2 regions of the Paenibacillus sp. FSL M8-0228 genome follow, and region 2 is predicted to be linked to the other one. Evidence: riboswitches for the same ligand, from Rfam matches in the RefSeq annotation. Region 2 holds a riboswitch; the other holds the start of a gene.

Region 1 (4,214 bases), 4.3 Mb from region 2:
CGGAATGATCTTGTAAGGTAAATATCAGATCGCCTTCCTGGATTATATTCGAAAATGTTCTTACAACGTTTGGCTTATCCTCTACACGAGTCGGTACGGATTGATTATAGCCCCATAACCACAAGCTTCCATCGGATTGAATCAGACTCCCGGAATCATATGAACGAATACGGGACGCCGATTCATCACCGGCCGCCCATGCACTGGAGCTGAACAATAACAGCGCGATCATACTGATTAACAGAGTACGTCTTTTCATGCGTTTTTCCTCATTTCTTCATCAATGTATATAAGGTTAAATAACGCCTTGGGGAATATCTCCTTATCAATAGACGAAGAATATATAGAAAAGTTTTCCACAAATCGTTGGATTCCAATAAAATAGCCTCCAAACCCACGAGCAGAGGCGGGTTTGAGAGGCTATTTTTTGAGCATGGAAGCAGAATATGACTTGGGACGGGTTCTTCCAATGGTCAGCCCGTTATTCGGCTGCGCACCATCAATAAGGTTTGTTCTTTGATTTGTCCGATTTCACGGAGGAGTGCGGCTGTTTTAGCTTCGTAGGATTGTTTGACATCCAAATCTTTCAGCGAAGCAAGGTTAATGTCGACGGTAAGCAGGGCAGATTGAGCGGCGGCTTCGAACAGGATCGCGCCGATGCCAAGATCCGAAATCACATTTTTATTGGACACTTCCACAATGTTATAGGCTTGCGACAATCCGTCTCGGCATACTTCCAGCAGGCGCATGGGTACCTCAATGGCAGCGATCACCGCTGTCTGTAAGGAATGGGTACGATAGCGCTTTTCTTCGTCTGTTTCCTTGGGCAAACGCAGGGCAGTCATATACTGTTCAAAGGATTGGATGTCTGCGACCATTAATTCCTCACAATGTGTAGACAATCTTTCCATGCTGCTAATGACGTCCGTGATTTGTTCATGGATGTGCGCGTATTTTTCTCCTTGTGAAAGGTTGGCGGTCATGGAGGTCATAGCCGCGCCTAGTGCCGCAGCCAGTGCGGATACACTTCCTCCGCCAGGGGTAGGAGCTGCACTTGCAGCCTCTTTCAGAAAATGTCCGATGGAATGATTCCACGACAGTTCACTCATGAGTAAACCACCTCTCTGGAGTAGTGTTGCAGATGTATTGCTTTGAGCAGATTTTTGTACAAAATCGCAGTCGTTAAGGTGCCAACACCGCCGGGAACCGGAGAAATAGCATGTACTTTTTCCCCCACGTCTAAAGCGGCATCTCCCACTATTTTTCCCTCTAGCGTCTCATTAATTCCCGCATCTACCAAAATCAGACCGGGATGAACCATATCTTGCGTAATCACATCAGGGCATCCGACTGCCACGAAGGCAATGTCTGCATGGCTCAGATGCTCTGCAATATCACGCGTACCTGCATGACAGGCGGTAACGGTGGCGTTTTCTCTTTGCAACATGTGGAAAAGGGGAAGTCCCACTGTCTGTCCGATGCCCACGAGCGTGACATTTTTGCCTGCCAATGTGTGACCGTAATGCTTGAGCAGCTCGATACAGGCTTGAGGTGTTGCGGGATATAGTCCGGCGTCACCTGTTACAGTAGCCAGCTTGTTATCGGGTGTAATCCCATCAATATCCTTGTAGGGGGCAATGGATTGTTTAATAACGGAGGCGGAAAGATGTTGGGGAAGCGGCAGTTCCAGCATAATGCCATGTACATGGGATGCATCGTTCAGACTGCCGATCAGGTGCAGTAGCTCGGTTTCGCTAACATGACGATCAAACGTATGGAGATGAAATGAGATGCCCAGCTTCTCCGCTATTTTTTGCTTGGTCCGTGCATAGTATGCAGATGCCGGATCACCTTCTACCAATAGGGTTGCCAGATGGGGACGGTGTCCTTGCTGCTTCATTTCTTCTACCTGTGAACGGATCGTTGCATATACTTGCTCAGCTGCTTCTTTGGATTTCATGATAATAGCCATAGTCCGAGCCTCCTCTGAATTTATTGCATAATGGAATCAACAGGGTGTCATGGTCTTGTAAAACGAAAAAAAGTATTTGCACAAGGTCGTCAAGACAGACGAATCCTCTGCAAATACTTCTCCCAGGCGAACGGTACGCTTTTTTTGTATGCTCCCTCGTGGTTCATTCCACTGACTTCGCCAGTCACATACAGCGTTATTATACCTTATATTTTAACAAACAATCATCAGAAAAGAAACCCGCGAACATTTGGAAAACGGGTTATGTTACTTGTCTATATGACAAATGTCATATACACGAACTGACGTTTATGACTACAGCGCCTAGAGCGTTCTCCTTATACTGAGATTAGATCAACATGTACGCCTAACAGGATCAAGGTATAGGCGTCATCTTTAAGGAGGATCATAATGAGTATGACACAACTCCCATTAGCCCAATTGAAAAAAAATATGGCTCCCTACGAGAAAATAAACACGAAATCCAGCGTTCTGCAACTTATCAATACCTTGGGTCCACTGATCCTATTGTGGTATGCTGCTTATCTTAGCCTGTCGGTTTCGTACTGGCTGACGCTTCCCATTGCCATTGTTGCATCGGGGTTTGTGGTACGGACGTTTATTATTTTTCATGATTGTGGTCATCAATCCTTCTTCAAAAGCCGCAAGCTGAACGACATTGTGGGAACGATTACAGGTATTATTACGCTCTGCCCTTATCACCAATGGAAAAATAGTCACGCGATCCACCATGCAACCAGCAGTAATCTGGATAAAAGAGGCACAGGTGACATGTGGGTGCTTACGGTAGAAGAGTACACAGAGGCTTCCACATGGACACGGTTGGCCTATCGCATATACCGAAATCCTTGGGTTATGTTCGGACTAGGTCCGATCTATACTTTTTTGATTTCCTATCGCTTTAATATCAAGACAGCCAAACGCAAGGAAAAAATGAACACTCATGTGACGAATATATCCATCGTTGCATTGTATGCACTGTTGTGCTGGGCTATTGGATGGCAGGCCTTCCTTCTCGTACAGGCACCTATCTTTTTTGTATCCGGTATGTTGGGAATCTGGCTATTCTATGTACAACACCAATTTGAGGATTCTTATTTCGAGCACGATGAAGAGTGGAGTTATATTAATGCAGCCGTAGAAGGCAGTTCTTACTACAAGCTTCCTAAAGTATTGCAATGGATTACGGGCAATATCGGATTTCATCACGTTCATCACCTGAGTCCCAAAGTTCCAAATTATAATTTGGAAAAAGCACATGAAGCGACACCGTTACTTCAAAAGGCGACCACGATCACAGTGAGTAGCAGTCTGCAATCGTTGAAGTTCCGACTTTGGGATGAAAATACGAAAACCTTTTTGACCTTTAAACAAGTGAAGCCGCTCCTCAGCAAACGTGTTGCAGTTACGAAACCCATGCCTACACCTGTTGTAGGCACAGAAAGAAAATAACGTTGAACAAAACCTGGTATGATAAGATAAGGAATATAAGTCATGTGAAGTAGAAGAGGGTGGGCAGGATGCAAAAATGGTATCAGATCTTCCAAAGAAATACAGGGCTTAGCCCTTATGTTTGGGTCGTCTTTTATATCCTGCCCTTTTACTACTTTAGCTCTTCATCTACAGGTCATATTATTTTGGGTACTGCTATTATTTTGGTATTCTTTGCATGTTATGTACTGGCTTTTGTCTCAAAAGGCTGGCTCATATACTTTTGGACCAGTGTACAGATTGCCATATCGATTACCATGACACTGCTGTTCAGCTATATGTACTTTTCCATATTTATCGCCTATTTGATCGGTAATATTAAAAGTAAGGCTGCATTTACGACGCTGTATATTATTTTAATGGTTATTACGATTGGATTGATCAATTATGGTTTTGTTTCTCAGAATCCCGTTTTTATTAAACAGATTCCTTTTATCCTGCTCAATCTGATCGGTGTGATTCTCCTTCCGATTACGAATTTTAATCGCAACAAAAGCGATCGGCTCCAAGTTCAATTGGAGGATGCCAATAAGAAAATATCGGAATTGATTAAGCTGGAGGAACGGCAAAGAATTGCGCGTGACCTGCACGATACCTTAGGTCAGAAGTTGTCACTCATTGGGCTGAAGAGCGATTTGGCGGGCAAACTGATGGATCAGTACCCGGAGCGGGCGCATGTCGAAATTAACGATGTTCGTCTCACGGCAAGAAGCGCGTTAAAAGAGGTACG
Region 2 (4,214 bases):
GCCACGGCAGTTTAAAAAAGGAAAGCCCTGTTGCCTCCCCTACCGCAGAAAAGCCGCGTACAAATATAAATTGCCAGATAAAGCCGAGCAGCAAGCCGCCAATCATATTGGGCATAAAAAATACAGTTCGCAGTGCATTACGGGTACGCAGCGGTTTGGTAAGTGCATAGGCTAGGAAAAAGCCAATCAGGTTCGTCAGAATGACACCACATACGGTAAACCGAACTGTAAACCAGAACGCATTACGGAAATCTGGATCATCCCTAAATATATGAACGTAATTCCCTAGCCCGAGCCATCGGATATTCTCAGATACTCCATCCCAGTTCGTCATAGAATAATACAGTCCCAGCAGGAACGGAATGACCATAATCAAGACGAAAAACAACGCCATCGGTCCCACAAATACGAGCTGCTGCAATAATTGCGCGGATTTTCTTTGACTCAATGCAATCACTCCTTTGTCGTAGATATGAAGGAAGCGCGCGCGCATAAACCCTTGCTGTAATCGCTTATTACCCAAAAATGTAAGTTTCGAGTCGTTCGGAAGCAAAAAAAGGCTGTTCTCCTCCGGTTTACGAAGGAAAACAGCCTATACCATAAAGATTATGAGTGTCGATGAATTAGTATTGAGTTCCTGGATAGATCGGGAACTTGTCTGTCAACTCGCCAACCGCTTGGCTTGCTTTGGACAATACAGTATCATCTTTCGGGTTTTTAAGAGTTTCAGCAATGATTTTACCGATTTTGACCATAGCCTCTTCATCCATCCCACGAGATGTTGCAGCAGGTGTACCAATACGAATCCCGCTGGTTACGAATGGACTGGTCGGGTCAAAAGGAATCGCATTTTTATTGACCGTGATGCCCACGGAATCCAATACATGCTCCGCTTCTTTACCTGTGATATTCAAATTGCGCGTATCCAACAGCATCAGATGGTTATCCGTACCACCGGATACAATGTTAATCCCCTCAGCCAACAGTGTTTCAGCCAGCACCTGTGCGTTGCGAACTACGTTTTGCGCATAGGTTTTGAACGATGGCTGGAGCGCTTCACCCAAAGCAACCGCTTTGGACGCGATCACATGCATCAGAGGCCCCCCTTGAGTACCAGGGAAAATAGCTTTATCAATCGCTTGTGCCCATGCTTTGCGAGTCAGAATCAGCCCCCCACGCGGACCACGCAAAGTTTTGTGTGTCGTTGTTGTTACAAATTGGGCATGCGGAACTGGACTTGGGTGAATTCCCGCTGCCACAAGACCTGCGATATGTGCCATATCCACCATAAACAGAGCACCTACATCATTAGCAATGGAGGCAAAAGCTTCAAAATCAATAGTACGCGGATATGCACTCGCGCCAGCTACAATCAGACGAGGACGGTGCTTGAAGGCTGCCTTGCGCACTTCATCGTAGTCGATGCGGAAGTTGTCTTCGCGTACACCGTAAGCAGCAAAGTTATACAACAAGCCAGAAGCGTTAACCGGACTTCCATGTGTTAAATGGCCACCATGCGCCAAATTCATACCCAGTACAGTATCTCCAGGTTTGAGAGCCGCCAGATACACCGCCATGTTGGCTTGTGCTCCAGAGTGGGGCTGCACGTTAGCATGCTCGGCACCGAACAGTTCTTTTGCGCGGTCACGTGCGATATCTTCAACGATATCTACATGCTCACAGCCACCATAGTAGCGTTTGTTCGGGTAACCTTCAGCATATTTATTCGTCAGCACGGAGCCCATGGCTTCCATTACTGCTTCACTGACAATGTTCTCGGATGCGATTAGCTCGATATTGTGGCGTTGTCGTTTCAGTTCAAGTCCCATTGCTTCCATTACTGCTGGGTCACTTTTACGCAGGTGTTCCATCATGATTGATTACTCCCTCTCCATAGTCAATTGTTGGGTATACAAGCAAACGCCTGCTCCTCTGTTGGGTACCTCATCATCATTGCAAAAACGATTAGTACAAACATGCCGCCATGCCAAATGCTAATCGCAGTTTCCGCCGACTTCTTGCTCCAGACTGTACACCGCCCGTTGTCCGCCAATAAGTGGAGGACGGGTGAACGCCGCTGTCACACGTGCTTCGCCAATCCAGCGAAGGCTTGGGCGAAACGGAACAGCAATCGGTCGCAGATGCATGCCAATCAGCGTTTCGCCGATGTCTATCCCGGCATGAGCCTGCACGTTCACCGCCAAACACGCGTCGCTCATAGAACGATAGGCGACGGTAGCCATAGAGCCTCCTGCTGTACGAACAGGAACAGCCGCAACCTCCATCAGTCCCAGTCGTTCCAGTACAGCCCGTTCAACGACCAACGCTCGGTTCAAATGCTCACAGCATTGAAACGCTACATCAAAGCCATACTGCCTGCGAACGGACTCTACTCCAGATAACAGTTGTTGAGCCACATCGAGCGCTCCCGCCGTGCCAATTCGACTTCCAGCCACTTCACTTGTGCTAACGCCGATAACCAGCAGGCGACCAGCCCTGAGACTGGCTGCTTCTGCGATTTCCCGCACAACAGAAGTGGTCTGTGCTTCTAGCGAAATCTCATGATCCAATTGTCCCACCATTGGAACCTCCTTTGGTTGAACAGCCTCTCAGAGACTAGGCACGGTCTCATGCCCCAAGTTCAACACACTCTCTCCTGATCACAATCTCACTATATTATAGCCGATGTTTCAGATTTCGAGCAGAAAAAATGGAAGAACCTTTGAAGGAATCAACCCTCAGCTAAACATCTGGCATAACTTGTATATGAAAAAAGAGCAGTCCACACCTATGTGGAATTGCTCTTTTGCCCAGGCGACCGGCCGTATATCCGATGCTCCATCGTGGTTAATCCCACTTTTGTCGCCAGTTACATCGGATTCTCATTTTTCCACCTTATCTTAACGGATTAACCGTCGAAAATCAACAGATTCCGTACAAAATAGATGAGTAAGAGCGATTTTATTCGGAAGAGGCCTTTAGCTTGTCCAGCAGCTTATGCAGCGCCGTGCGGATTTCCGCAGCTGTGACATCGTAGTCTTCTCGTGAACCGCCAAACGGATCTGAAATATCAAAGCCCGGAATCCGTTGGTGTAATTCAATCATTCGTTCACGCTCCTGCGCCGATAGCTCTTGTCCAAGTGAAGCCATCAACTGCTGTGAAGCATATAAACCGTCCAACTCCTGTACATCATTCAACACCGCATCCCGGTTCTCCACATATTCCTTAAGCGTAAATACTTTGCCCGCCGTTTGGGGAAAGCGCTGAATTACGTGCTGTTTATGTCCTTGCGTCAAGGTTAAGATCAGATGTGCCCACCCGGCAAGCCCGTCGCTCAAAGGGGTTGAAGTGATCTGATCGGATATATCGTGATCACGTAGAACCGCCTCTGCATGTCGGGATATCGGCGTGCCTTCCATCGCTGCCACTCCCGCAGAACGCACTTCCAGTTCTAGTCCATGCTCAGCAGCCAACTTACGCAGCATCCCTTCAGCCATTGGACTACGACAGGTATTCCCAGTGCATACAAATAAGATATTCTTCAACGTTTTCACCCCCCGTATGTTAAAAAATATATAAACAGAGGATTACTATAATCCTAATCCCTTACTTTAACCCTGCACTTATTTTACACTGTCTGCGCTAAAATCAAAACATAAACATAAAGCCGAATGCCAGCAAAATGGCACCGCCCACTGCTTCCCCGTAATCTCCTAGATTGCGGCTGACCTTGCGACCCAGCAGCAGGCCCAACATCGCCATTGCTCCCCCGCAAAAACCAAATGCCAGAACAGACAGCACCAGATCACTCTGGAACATCCCCAGTGACACTCCTACAGAAAATGAATCCACGCTCACCCCAAGTGCAAACAGCAAAAGACCTAAAGGCGAACGATGATCCAATACCTGTACGCCGTCCCCTTTGAAGGAATTATACACCATATGCCCGCCTAAAAGGATGAGTAGCCCCCCTGCGAAGTAGGTCGTCACATGACCTAATAAAGAACTCATATAATGGCCCGTGAAAATTCCCAGCAATGGCATCAGAATGTGAAAAAAGCCAATAACAGTGCTGATGCGCAGCACGTCTCGCAGGCGTATCCCCTTCATGCCGATCCCTACGCCCAGCGATAACGCATCCATTCCTAGCGCTACCGCCATGATCAGAATCGTTACAACCTGCCCGGCATGGGCAGAGGCTGCCAGCATACTC

Evidence for each region. Region 2 has a riboswitch for ZMP and ZTP ahead of MKY98_RS24125 (TIGR01440 family protein). Riboswitches for the same ligand answer to the same signal wherever they lie in the genome.
Region 1: another riboswitch for ZMP and ZTP. It lies ahead of MKY98_RS04710 (bifunctional 5,10-methylenetetrahydrofolate dehydrogenase/5,10-methenyltetrahydrofolate cyclohydrolase); the one in region 2 lies ahead of MKY98_RS24125 (TIGR01440 family protein).

Annotation. Positions count from the first base shown of each region.
Region 1 is NZ_JBBOXA010000001.1:1,026,435-1,030,648, forward strand. Features, by position in the region: gene MKY98_RS04700 (stalk domain-containing protein) at 1-259, opposite strand, end outside; gene MKY98_RS04705 (cyclodeaminase/cyclohydrolase family protein) at 474-1,109, opposite strand; gene MKY98_RS04710 (bifunctional 5,10-methylenetetrahydrofolate dehydrogenase/5,10-methenyltetrahydrofolate cyclohydrolase) at 1,106-1,972, opposite strand; ZMP/ZTP riboswitch at 2,086-2,170, opposite strand; gene MKY98_RS04715 (fatty acid desaturase) at 2,384-3,445, shown strand; gene MKY98_RS04720 (sensor histidine kinase) at 3,514-4,214, shown strand, end outside.
Region 2 is NZ_JBBOXA010000001.1:5,342,772-5,346,985, forward strand. Features, by position in the region: gene MKY98_RS24115 (carbohydrate ABC transporter permease) at 1-448, opposite strand, end outside; gene glyA (serine hydroxymethyltransferase) at 624-1,874, opposite strand; gene MKY98_RS24125 (TIGR01440 family protein) at 1,995-2,582, opposite strand; ZMP/ZTP riboswitch at 2,802-2,883, opposite strand; gene MKY98_RS24130 (low molecular weight protein arginine phosphatase) at 2,962-3,546, opposite strand; gene MKY98_RS24135 (manganese efflux pump MntP) at 3,650-4,210, opposite strand.